One region of the Vibrio sp. M260121 genome, then DNA from elsewhere that is predicted to be linked to it. Evidence: predicted binding sites of a transcription regulator. Region 1 holds the regulator's gene; each other region holds the start of a gene.
What was found. The regulator PurR, encoded in region 1, represses purine synthesis genes. The targets are predictions, from matches to a motif close to TNANGNAAACGTTTNCNTNA.
Positions count from the first base shown of each region.

Region 1 (4,265 bases):
CCACCAATAGCTCATATTCCGCTTTGGTTAGTTTCACTGGCTCACCGTTACGGCTTAGAGCACGACGTTGAATGTCAAACGTCCACTCACCGAAGCGCACAATGTGTTCTTCATTAGTGTCGTTCGCTGTCTTTTGCGAACCGCTACGTGCCGCTGAAATGCGCCACAGCAAGTTCTTAACGCGAACTAATAATTCCCTTAGTTCAAAAGGCTTTGTCACATAATCGTCTGCGCCCATTTCTAGGCCAACGATTTTGTCAATGCTATCCGTGCGTCCTGTCACTAATATGATGCCGATATCTGATTGGCTGCGTAATTCACGCGTAAGCATAAGGCCATCTTCGCCAGGCAAGTTAATATCCAACATGATCAGGTCTACATCGCCACTTTGAAGCACTTCGCGCATTTCTGCCCCGCTCTCTGCTTCACTAACTTTGTAGCCTTCATTTTGGAAATAGCCCGCAAGCTTACTACGAGTTACTACATCATCTTCTACGACTAATACGTGATAGCTCATTTACACCACTTTCTGTCTTTTTTATTTTCCAAGACGTATTCTATTCATAACTAGTAACATTTCTAGTCATAGATACATTAAAAAGCAAGATTTTGCGTTTTTATTGATTCAAAGCAAGCTTATTTACAGCCATTCATAAACGCGCATATTTTCCCATAATGGATAACAATTATAGTTACTGCTATTCATCTTAATTGTTTACACTTAGGGGATAACCATTTAGGAGCAAAAAAATGCAAGAAGTGAAAGCTTTTAACGAGAAACGCGCAGAAATCTATTGGTGGTTTTCTAGCCTGTTCGCAAAAGAACTGACAGAGAAAGAACTAGAAAGCTACCACAGTGTTGAAATTCGAAGCTTTTTGGCTGGCCTTGGTGAAAATGAGTCATTAAAACCAGCTGTGGATACCCTTGTTGATGCACTTAACCGTCTGCAGGATCGTGAAGACGCACAACTTGAGTTGGCAGCAGACTTTTGCGAGCTTTTCCTTAAGACAGAAAAGCACGGTGCACTGCCTTACGCCTCTATGTACATTGGCCAATCTGGCCTGCTAAACGATAAGCCAGCAGAAGAGATGGAAAAACTGATGGCAGAGTTTGGCGTGCAAGTTGATGAAAACCTGAAAGAGCCAGCTGACCACCTAGCGGTAGAGTTGGATTTCTTGGGTAATATGATTATTCGCTCTAACGAACTAGAGCAAGAAAAGCACATGGAAGAAGCGTTCGACAAGCAGAACGATTTCATCCAACAGCATCTTTTGACTTGGCTACCTCAGTTTGCTGCTAAATGTAAGCAGTTCGACGAATTTGGCTTCTATATTAGCGTTGCGCAACTATTAATTGCATTTTGTAAACTGGACAGCACCTACCTTCTTGGTGAATAATTGCCGCCTATTTTAGGGAGCCTGCTATTTAGGCTCCCTATTTTATTCGTTTAGTTTTAATCTGGCTTAGAGAATCCCAACCAATTTAGCCGTGAAAATGTGACCTCAAGGGCACAAAACAACCGCTGAAAATATTGCCAGCCTGCCCACATCAGTCTAAAATGTGAGCGCAAACGATTAAATATGATTTATATGTAAACCGCTGAAATATAGCGGTTTTTGTGTTTTCTTAACATGATTGCTGACTAATTCCTCACTTATAAAAGAAGGGAATATGAGTATCAGCAACAAATGTTGCTACAAATCTTTTTATACCGATTCGGAACAACCACTGCCAAATATCTCAGCAATGCCCTTTCTTGCAGTTGCTCGGTTTGTGCAAGACCCTAAGCGTATGGTTGTCTTCACTCACGGTATTCAGTAGCTCGATACAGGACATCATTTATGGCCACTATTAAAGACGTTGCTCGCTTAGCCGGCGTTTCTACCACAACGGTTTCGCACGTAATTAACAAAACTCGCTTTGTTGCAGAAGCAACCCAAGAAAAAGTAATGAAAGCGGTTGATGAACTAAATTACGCGCCAAGCGCCGTTGCTCGTAGCTTGAAGTGCAACTCTACTCGTACTATCGGTATGTTAGTTACTCAATCAACCAACCTATTCTTCTCTGAAGTCATCGATGGTGTTGAGAGTTACTGTTACCGTCAAGGTTACACTCTAATTCTTTGTAACACGGGCGGTATCTACGAGAAGCAACGTGACTACATCCGCATGCTAGCTGAGAAACGCGTAGATGGCATCCTAGTAATGTGTTCTGACTTGACGGAAGAGCTAAAAGAGATGTTAGACCGCCATTCTGACATTCCAAAAGTTGTGATGGACTGGGGCCCTGAGAGCTCGCAGGCAGATAAGATCATCGATAACTCGGAAGAAGGCGGCTACATCGCGACGAAATACCTGATCGATAACGGTCACACTGACATCGCATGTTTGAGCGGTCATTTTGAAAAAGCAGCGTGCCAAGAGCGTATCGCTGGTTACCGCCGAGCAATGGCGGAAGCAAACCTAACGGTTAACGAAGATTGGGTTCTTGAAGGTAACTTCGAATGTGATACTGCTGTACTGGCGGCAGATAACATCACAGCAATGGAAAAACGCCCAACAGCTGTCTTCTGTTTTAACGACACAATGGCGCTAGGCTTAATGAGCCGCTTGCAGCAAAACGGTATCAAAGTACCGGATGATGTATCCGTGATCGGTTACGACAACATTGAGCTTGCAGAATACTTTTCTCCACCGCTAACGACTATCCACCAACCAAAACGTCGTGTGGGTAAAAACGCATTTGAGATCCTTTTGGAACGCATCAAAGACAAAGAACACGAGAAACGTGTGTTCGAGATGCAACCAGAGATCGTTGTTCGCAACACGGTTAAGAAACTAAACTAACCTCATCTGCGAACTCATTTTATAAAGCGCTCTTATGGGCGCTTTTTTAATATCTAAAAATAACTTTCCCTTAATATTTCAGCTCAAGAATACAACCTTAAGCTTCGATAAGTTGCTGTTTTAATTAAGGTGTAGCCCATTTCCTACATCAAGCTTTTGTATGACAAGTAGATGCTCAGCAATATGAAACAAAACACATCAACTTAGCGCTATTAACTGAACCAAGATCACACTTTTGTGTTTGAAACGTGATGTTAATTCAATATACGAAGTATTCTCAAAGAGTCACGCACAGGGCAAACCATTCGAAAGGGTGGGACGCAAAGCCTCCGGCCTGAACCATCTTATTAGATGGAAGGTAGCGGGGTTACCGATGGCAAATATGCATTAAGTGAGTTTACCCTTTAATGACATTGTGTCTGCATGCATTTGCTAATCTCTCGGACCTGATTTTTGGTGGCGTAATATTAATTACACCGAGATAACACATCATGGATAAACCGATACTCAAAGACTCAATGAAGCTGTTTGAGGCACTTGGTAATATCAAGTCGCGTTCAATGTTTGGCGGCTTTGGGCTCTTCGCCGATGAAACGATGTTTGCACTAGTTGTGAACAATCAACTTCATATACGAGCTGACCAACAAACTTCATCTGACTTCGAGACTCAAGGACTAAAACCGTACGTCTACAAGAAACGTGGTTTCCCAGTCGTTACGAAATACTACGCTATTTCTGATGATCTATGGGATTCGACCGATCGCTTGATTGAAGTTGCAAAGCAATCTCTAGAGACTGCTAAGCAAGAGAAAAAACAACAAGCGAGCGCCAAACCTAACCGATTGAAAGACCTTCCTAATCTACGCCTTGCAACTGAACGTATGTTGAAGAAAGCAGGCATTGACTCTGTCGAGCAACTAGAAGAAGAAGGTGCCCTAAACGCTTACAAAGCAATCCAAGATACGCATGCCTCTACGGTAAGCCTTGAATTGTTGTGGGCGCTTGAAGGCGCTATCAACGGTACACATTGGAGCGTCGTACCTCAGTCTCGCCGGGAAGAGTTGATGAGTGCTCTCTCGTAGAGCAATCATTTCAGCATGACATTGAGTAAAAGCCGCAGTTTTCACACTGCGGTTTTTTTTTGAAATTTTTTCTTACTTCATTCTGTCTTATTATTTAAGAAGCCAAACGGAGCCATTGATATGAATAAGAAACTGATTTTAGGACTGATCCTACTCGCGACCATCATCTTTTTAGGTGTCAACTTCGGTCAATATTTAACGCTAGAAAACGCCAAAGCACAGCAACAAGCGTTAAACAGTTTCATTGACCAAAACTTCGTGTTTGCCGCCGCAACCTATTTCTTCGCTTACATTGCTATCACCGCTTTTTCTATTCCTGGTGCTGCGGTTGTAACG
Region 1 is NZ_JATABF010000004.1:106,215-110,479, forward strand. It holds gene torR (two-component system response regulator TorR) at 1-517, opposite strand, end outside; gene torD (molecular chaperone TorD) at 751-1,398, shown strand; gene QTO06_RS04185 (hypothetical protein) at 1,673-1,822, shown strand; gene purR (HTH-type transcriptional repressor PurR) at 1,843-2,847, shown strand; cyclic di-GMP riboswitch class I at 3,133-3,222, shown strand; gene QTO06_RS04195 (TfoX/Sxy family DNA transformation protein) at 3,339-3,929, shown strand; gene QTO06_RS04200 (TVP38/TMEM64 family protein) at 4,050-4,265, shown strand, end outside.

Region 2 (4,265 bases), on a different contig from region 1:
CGTAATCGATGTTCTTCAAGGCGATTTGGTGGAAGTAAACATTGCCCAGCGCCGGCAGTGTTGGCATACCTTGCTGTAGACTCAACCCATCAATCAGCAAGCTGTCGACAATCCATTTTCCATCGCGACGAACATCTGGGTTCAGCCAGAGATCGACTTGCTCAATGAAGGGTATATTTTGTTGTTTGGTCGCTACGCCATTGAGGGTGAGGTGGTAAGGAAACTCGTATTGAACGTTATCCGCTTGCAGTGGCAAATCGACTAAATCGGAAAACAGATTCCACGTTTGGCGAGAATGCGAGGTGGTCAGCATGCCTACAAAGACGGCCGGAACGGCGATCGCCAGTATGAGTATTAGAAGTAGAACTCGACTTGCTGTTTTCATCCCTGCCCAAACCTGTACATAAATTGGAGTAAGTGAATATTGAATTACTTAGATAGGCTTAAGCTTGTATCAATCTTGGGCTGGATTCAATAAAAAGCCCCTCAAAAGAGGGGCTTGAAGATTGTTTTTGTAGCTAGGTCACTAAGGTCTAGTGAGTGGCTCAATCCAGCTGAGGACCTGCTGCCACTAGTGATTTACCTTCTGCGTTGTCAGTGTACTTATCAAAGTTGTTGATGAAGCGCTCTGCCAAGTCTTTCGCTTTGCTTTCCCATTGTAGTGGGTCAATGTAGGTATCACGAGGGTCAAGGATGCTTGGATCGACGCCTGGAAGTGAAGTTGGTACTTCTAGGTTGAAGATTGGAATGTGTTTGGTTTTCGCATCTTCAATAGAGCCATCAAGGATTGCATCAATGATGCCGCGTGTATCTTGGATGGAGATACGTTTGCCGCTACCGTTCCAGCCGGTGTTGACTAGGTAAGCTTCTGCACCTGCTGCTTCCATACGTTTCACTAGCACTTCAGCGTACTTAGTTGGGTGTAGGGTTAGGAACGCTGCACCAAAACACGCCGAGAAGGTTGGTGTCGGCTCAGTGATGCCACGCTCTGTACCCGCTAGCTTAGCGGTAAAGCCAGACAAGAAGTGGTACTTAGTTTGCTCAGGCGTTAGTTTTGAAACTGGAGGTAACACGCCGAACGCATCTGCCGATAGGAAGATCACTTTGTCTGCGTGACCGCCTTTCGACACTGGCTTCACGATGTTGTCGATGTGATGCAGTGGGTAAGACACGCGGGTGTTCTCTGTCTTAGAGCCATCATCAAAGTCGATAGAACCATCGCTACGAACCGTCACGTTCTCTAATAGTGCATCGCGGCGGATTGCGTTGTAGATATCAGGCTCGGCTTCTTTCGATAGTTTGATGGTCTTCGCGTAACAGCCGCCTTCGAAGTTGAATACGCCGTCGTCGTCCCAGCCGTGCTCGTCATCACCAATCAGTGCACGTTTAGGATCGGTAGATAGGGTAGTTTTACCTGTGCCAGACAGGCCGAAGAAAATCGCTACGTCGCCTTCTTGGCCCATGTTTGCACTACAGTGCATCGATGCGATGTCTTTCAGCGGAAGGAAGTAGTTCATCATTGCGAACATGCCTTTCTTCATTTCGCCGCCGTACCAAGTACCGCCGATCAGTTGCATGCGCTCTGTTAGGTTGAACACAGTAAAGTTTTCAGAGTTCAGACCCTGTTCTTCCCACTTGTCGTTCGTGCACTTCGCGCCGTTCATTACCACGAAGTCAGGTTCAAACGTTGCCAACTCTTCTTCTGTTGGGCGGATGAACATGTTTTTCACGAAGTGCGCCTGCCACGCTACTTCGGTGATCACTCGAATGCTCAAACGAGTGTCTGGGTTTGCACCACAATAACCGTCAATCACAAATAGACGCTTACCTGAAAGCTGGTTGGTCACTAGCTCTTTTAGGTCGTCCCATACTTCTTTGTTGATTGGTTTGTTGTCGTTTTTCACTGCGTCAGAAGTCCACCACATGTGCTCTTCTGTCGTTGCATCTTTAACAATGTACTTATCTTTTGGTGAGCGACCAGTAAAGATACCAGTGTCTACGGCAACCGCGCCGAGTTCTGTAACCACACCACGTTCATAACCTGTTAGGTCAGCACGGGTCTCTTCCTCAAACAGCATTTCGTAGCTTGGGTTGCGAACAACCTCTTTAACGTTATGCAGTCCGTGTTTGGTCAGATCAATTGTTGCAGCCTTTGTATGTTCCATAACGGTCATAGGTGCTCCTTATAAGGATTTTTGTAGGGATTTTGTAAGAATGTTTTAATTTTTATCTGCTCACCATGCTAGCAACGGGGTGGGGATAAAACAGGGATATAGCTCAAAAAATACCCATGATTTAAGTAAGGTTTTAGGTAACCCGTCACATATTGGTGCGAATAGTTTATCGTGGGCGCAAACCTTTGCGCTAGGGGAAAAGAATTATTAATTATTTAAAATTAAGCGGTTGCTTTATTACGTCTGAGGCTAGGTAATTAGAGGGTTTGATCACAAAAAGGCCAGCATGATGCTGGCCTTTTGAAGGGTAAATTACAAGCTTGTTAAGCTATGAAAATTAATGCAGTGTTTTCTTCTCTGGAGCGGCTTGTGCATAGAGCTCAGTGATCTCCGCTTCGTCAAATGAATATGACGTGCCACAGTAATCACAATGTAAAGAAACTGATCCTTCTTCCGCTAAAATGTCATTAATTTCAGCACGCTCAACGGTAATGATCGCTGCACCACTACGTTCACGAGAACAGCCACAGTGGAACTCCACTGGTTGCGGTTCGTATAGACGAACAGAATCTTGGTTGTACAAGCGGTAAAGCAGTTCGTTTGCCGGTAGAGTGAACAGTTCTTCGTTCTTCACGGTTGCTGTTAATTGCTCTAGGTGCTCGAAGTCTTCGGGTGTACCCGTGCCGTCTGGCATTACCTGAATCATCATGCCTGCTGCGTGAGCTTTACCTTCGTGTTCACCAGTACGGATCCACAGACGCGTCTTCAACTGCTCTGAGTTTGCGAAGTAGCCTTCGATAACGTCAGCCAGTGTCTCACCTTCTAGGCCAACGACACCTTGGTAACGTTCGCCTTTCTTTGGCTCGATAGTGATCACTAGGTAGCCTTTACCCATCATGTCGTGCAGGCTTGCGTCATCCGCAATGTCGCCTTCCCAACGTGCAACGCCACGGATCTTCTGAGCGTGATCGCCATTGATTACAGCCAGTGATACAGGACCATCACCTTGTAGTTGGATAGTGATTGAGCCTTCGAACTTCAAAGTTGCCGTTAAAAGAGTGGTTGAAACGAGTAGCTCACCCAACAGTTTTTGCAGTGCTGCCGGATATTCCTTGCTGGAGATAATACGTTGGTATGCTTCATCCAATTGAACCAACTCGCCACGTACTGAAAGATCTTCGAATAGGTAGCGGTTTAAAACATTATTTGCCATGGAGTGCTTTCCTCGTCGGTAATTCCGGCTTTTATTGGTGTTTGAACTTAATGATGTCACGGCGCTGCTTCTTATCTGGGCGGCGTTCCGGACTTGGGTTGTGGGCGTTGAGTTTACGCTGTTTCGCGAACTCTTCGCGTTGGCTGACGCTTTCGTCAGTTTCACGATAGAGCGTTTGAGCGATTGGTGCGCCCATGCGACGATCAGAGATTTTCTCGATAATCACCGTCTTCTCTTCATTACCTTGGCGAAGACGAATCTCAGCGCCCAACTCAACGATTTTGCTTGGTTTGCTTCGTTGCCCATTATAGTGGACTTTACCGCCATCGACCATATTGCGTGCGATGGAGCGGGTTTTATAAAATCTGGCAGCCCATAGCCATTTATCTAGCCTTACGGCTTCATTTGCGGAACTCATACGACTCTACACTATCTAATCACTGCAATAATAAGGCAGTGACTGGTGGATTATTCACCTACAGATGGAGCCAAGGCTGTTTTTTTTCAAGGGAGTTGGCAAAAACTGCATAAGAAAAAGGTATGAAAAGGAACTTGTGATATAGTTCACTGCTCTTTGTTGAGTAGTAATTTTATTGCAAATTTAGCAAGATAGAGTCGACAATCTTTACTTATACTTAAGGTCGACCGACGTCAGAATAAAGGAATCAATTCAGTGAAGCGTTTAGAGCTAAGTGCAGGATTAGCAAGCAGCCCGCTACTGGCTCAGATTAAGTCCAACAATCACACCATACAAGCGAAACTCAGTTTGTTGTTAACTTGTCTATTTATAGCAATGACAGGTTGGATATTGGGTAAAGTGGTGTGGCTAGCAATGCCTCAAACTTCTGATGTGACTCAATGGAAGCCATCAGCAGGTG
Region 2 is NZ_JATABF010000005.1:72,652-76,916, reverse strand. It holds gene QTO06_RS04985 (AsmA family protein) at 1-385, opposite strand, end outside; gene pckA (phosphoenolpyruvate carboxykinase (ATP)) at 546-2,174, opposite strand; gene hslO (Hsp33 family molecular chaperone HslO) at 2,512-3,387, opposite strand; gene hslR (ribosome-associated heat shock protein Hsp15) at 3,419-3,805, opposite strand; gene gspC (type II secretion system protein GspC) at 4,061-4,265, shown strand, end outside.
Region 2: the regulator PurR is predicted to act here: its motif matches at 2,348-2,367, upstream of pckA (phosphoenolpyruvate carboxykinase (ATP)).

Region 3 (4,265 bases), on a different contig from region 1:
ACTAATATGTGGTTACTTGTCACTATTGTGGTTTTCCTTGCCGCTCGTCAAATCGCAATTAAGGTTAACAACCCAATCGCAAACCCGCTTTTAATCAGCATCGCAGTATTGATCCCTCTACTCACCTTTTTGAAAGTGCCGTTTGAAACCTACTACGCCGACAACGAGTATATTAGCTTCTTGCTTCAGCCCGCTGTTGTTGCGCTAGCGTATCCGCTCTATGAGCAGCTACCTCAAATCAAAGCCAACTGGCGCATTATCGCACTGGCTTGCTCTTTGGGCAGCGTGATGTCGATGCTAACAGCGACACTGATCGCCGTTGCATTCAAAGCAGACATCAGCCTCATCGCAAGCTTAGTGGGCAAATCGGTAACCACCCCTATCGCGATGGAAATCTCTAGTCACTTAGGTGGTGAAGCCGCTGTTGCCGCTATTTTAGTGCTTATTGTGGGTTTATTTGGGGCGATTTTGGCTTACCCAATCTTCAACCTTATCGGCATTAAGCACCCTATCGCTCGCGGCCTTACAATGGGTACTGTCTCTCACGCACTTGGGACAGCAACATGTGCTGAAAAACAGCCTGGCGATGCGGCTTTCTCATCTCTAGCTTTGGTGCTGTGTGGCATCATCACTTCTATTCTTGCGCCAAGCTTCTTTGCTTTGGCTGTTTGGTTATACCAATAAAGACCTCAATGACCTGCTCTACTTTGCTTCCCGATAAAATGGGCAGGTCATAATCTCATCCAGAAAATTCGCAGTATGAATATACGTTGATATAGTTATTAGTGGGACAGAGATAACGTTAAATCGTCGTGAAATCGAATACATGTGTGAGCTCACTCTAATTATGTAACGTAAATCACCATTACACACATTAACGTGATCTAAAGCACAGAACATTTCCATCTTTCACATAGAATAACTGTCCATGCAATAACAAGGATTCAACATGAAAAGTCGCATTGAACAGGCGCTAGCAAGCGCTCCTGAAGCACTTTCAACACATCTTGCTCCTATCGTTCTCGCTGACGATTTTGATGCCACTATTTCTGAGCAACAGTTTGATGAGCTGCTGAACGCTACCAACCTTTCAGACAAAGAGCTTCGTGTTGCTCTACTTCCTTTTGCCGCAGCGTTTTCTTACGCTCCAATTTCTGAATTCTATGTCGGTGCGATTGTTCGCGGTCTATCTGGTCGCCTTTACTTTGGTGCGAACATGGAGTTTTTCGGCGTTCAACTGGGTCAAACCGTTCATGCTGAGCAGTGTGCGATCAGCCACGCTTGGATGAAAGGCGAACATGGTGTGAAAGACATCACCATCAACTACAGCCCTTGTGGTCACTGTCGTCAGTTCATGAATGAGCTAACTACGGCAAAAGAGCTTAAGATCCAGTTGCCAGAACGTGAAGAAAAGTCACTACACCACTACCTTCCAGAAGCTTTTGGTCCTGCAGACTTAGGCATCGAATCTGGTCTAATGGCAGATGTAAAACACGAGTTTGTGTGTGATGAAGATGACGCTCTTATCCAAAAAGCGGTGAGCGCGATGAACATCAGCCACGCGCCTTACACTAACAACTTGAGCGGTATTGCTCTTGAGATGAACAGTGGTCGCGTATTCCAAGGCGCTTACGCAGAAAATGCTGCGTTTAACCCTAGCCTTCCACCACTTCAGGTTGCATTGATTCAAATCCTGATGGCTGGTGAGCAGTTTGAAGACATCAAAGCTGCTGCTCTGGTTGAGAACTCACAAGGCAAGATCAGCCACCTAGCCGATACTCAATCAACGCTAGAAGCGCTAAACCCTGATATTCCAGTGAGTTTTGTGAACGTTTAATTTATCCAGACGCTAAGCGAGAAGCTCTACCCAGTGTAGGGCTTTTTTATTATCAAAAAACCCTGCGCAAACGTTTGCTTCATGCATAAAAATCAGTATGATCCCCTGCAAATTCGGTTTCATCACTTTATTTTGTAAGGGAACACTATGTTCGGTACTGCTACAAGCACTCATGCTACCCGTGTATTACTTTTAGGCTCTGGTGAGCTTGGTAAAGAAGTGGCAATTGAATGCCAACGTCTTGGTTTAGAAGTGATCGCGTGCGACCGTTACGCCAATGCGCCTGCGATGCAAGTGGCCCATCGTAGCTACGTCATCGACATGCTTGATGGTCAGGCACTGGAAGAGATCATTAATAAAGAACAACCTGCTTACGTGGTTCCTGAAATTGAAGCTATCGCGACCGATAAATTGGTCGAGTTAGAAGAGAAAGGCTTGAACGTTGTTCCTACAGCGAAAGCAACTAAGCTGACAATGAACCGTGAAGGCATTCGTCGCCTTGCAGCTGAAGAGTTAGCCCTAAACACTTCCCCTTATCAATTTTCTGACAGCTTTGAGGACTTTAAAGCAGCAGTAGAACACGTTGGTATCCCATGTGTTGTTAAGCCAGTGATGAGCTCTTCTGGTAAAGGCCAAAGCGTTATCAAATCAGAAGAAGATGTTCAAACGGCTTGGGATTACGCACAAGAAGGTGGTCGTACAGGTGCTGGGCGTGTGATTGTTGAAGGCTTTATTGACTTTGATTACGAAATCACACTGCTAACCGTGCGCGCAGCTGATGGAGTGCACTTCTGTGCTCCGATTGGGCATCGTCAAGAAGATGGTGACTACCGTGAATCATGGCAGCCACAAGCAATGTCAGACAACGCCATCAAAGCGGCTGAATACACGGCAGAGAAAGTCGTTAATGCACTGGGTGGCTACGGTCTCTTTGGTGTAGAGCTGTTCGTTAAAGGCGATAAGGTTATTTTTAACGAAGTGTCCCCTCGCCCACACGATACTGGCATGGTAACCATGATCTCTCAAGAAATGTCTGAGTTCGCACTGCATGTTCGAGCGTTCACTGGAATGCCGATCAACAACATAGTTCAGTATGGACCATCAGCATCAGCGGTTATTTTAGGGCAAGGTACATCAACTGATATCCGCTTTGACAATGTTGCCAAAGCACTGGCTCAGCCACAAACCCAAGTACGTTTGTTTGGCAAACCTGAAATAGACGGTCGTCGTCGCTTAGGCGTTGTTTTAACGCGTCGTAAGACTATTGAAGATTCGATTGAAGATGCAGTGAATAACGCATCTAAAGTGCAGATCGTTTACTGATTTCATTAATCAGCTAAAGATAGACAAAAGCGCAGCTCAATTGGCTGCGCTTTTTCTTTCTGTGGGTTCGAAAAGTCCTTTATTCGCTCTCTATTAAGTAGACTTCTTCAGAGAAGCGACTTAGACCTTTCTTCGCAATTTTTGGATGGTTTTCGTCGGCTTGATCGACATTCAAACAACTCACCTTATAACCCGAAAACAGCTGTTCAATCTCTTCGACTGGCACGCTAAATGGAGGGCCTGACATCTCATCCTGTGGGTAGTTAAGAGTCACAAGTAAAATACGTCCGCCAGGGCTCAACAGTTGCTTAAGACGAGCTACGTATTCTTCTCGCATTTCTTGCGGCAAAGCCACAAGCGCAGCACGGTCGTAAATGATATCGGCTTTAGAAACAGGTGCAGTAAAGAAGTCGCCAGTGTAAATCGACAGCTCATCGAACTGATACAACTCATGCATGCCGTTTAGTGATGTGACCGTCGGAGTGTAGAAGTGTTCAGCAAAAAACGCACGCACGGCGATAAGGCTGAGTTCGACACCCTGCACATCATCATGCTTCGTCGCAAGCCATACCAAATCTTCTGACTTTCCGCACAAAGGAACTAACACGGTGTCTTCACGTTTAGGGTTGGTATGCTGCCAGAATGCAGGTAACAGTGGATTCACGTCATCTAGGTGGAAACCAATTTGGTTACTCGCCCATTTACTGTGCCAAAATTCTTGATCTCTCATTTTACTTCTACTTGTCGGCTGATTGTGGATTCGAGCTTTGCGCTTCGCTTTTGTGGGGTAAGACTAATGATTTTTTCAAATTTGTCTATGCCGTTCATCTTTGGTTAATACTGCAATGGTAGTATGGCTATCGTTCAAGAATGAACCCTTCCTTTATCTGGTTGTCAGAACAAAGGAAAGCAAAATGGTGATCTAGAACACGATTCCACCATAAGGCTAAAAAACGGCCTTGGAATCTATCGTAGAGCCCCCATTAACTAGGTAGTACCTGATTTGCGAATCTTAGTGACCTTTTCGTTACCCATTTTCTAAGTGCAAGCAAGTTAAGGAGAGTGAATGAGCTTATTTTTACGTACTACAGCATTGATGCTTTTA
Region 3 is NZ_JATABF010000006.1:142,648-146,912, forward strand. It holds gene QTO06_RS05980 (CidA/LrgA family protein) at 1-5, shown strand, start outside; gene QTO06_RS05985 (LrgB family protein) at 7-684, shown strand; gene cdd (cytidine deaminase) at 950-1,837, shown strand; gene purT (formate-dependent phosphoribosylglycinamide formyltransferase) at 1,985-3,160, shown strand; gene QTO06_RS06000 (thiopurine S-methyltransferase) at 3,240-3,890, opposite strand; gene QTO06_RS06005 (RelA/SpoT domain-containing protein) at 4,227-4,265, shown strand, end outside.
Region 3: the regulator PurR is predicted to act here: its motif matches at 1,900-1,919, upstream of purT (formate-dependent phosphoribosylglycinamide formyltransferase).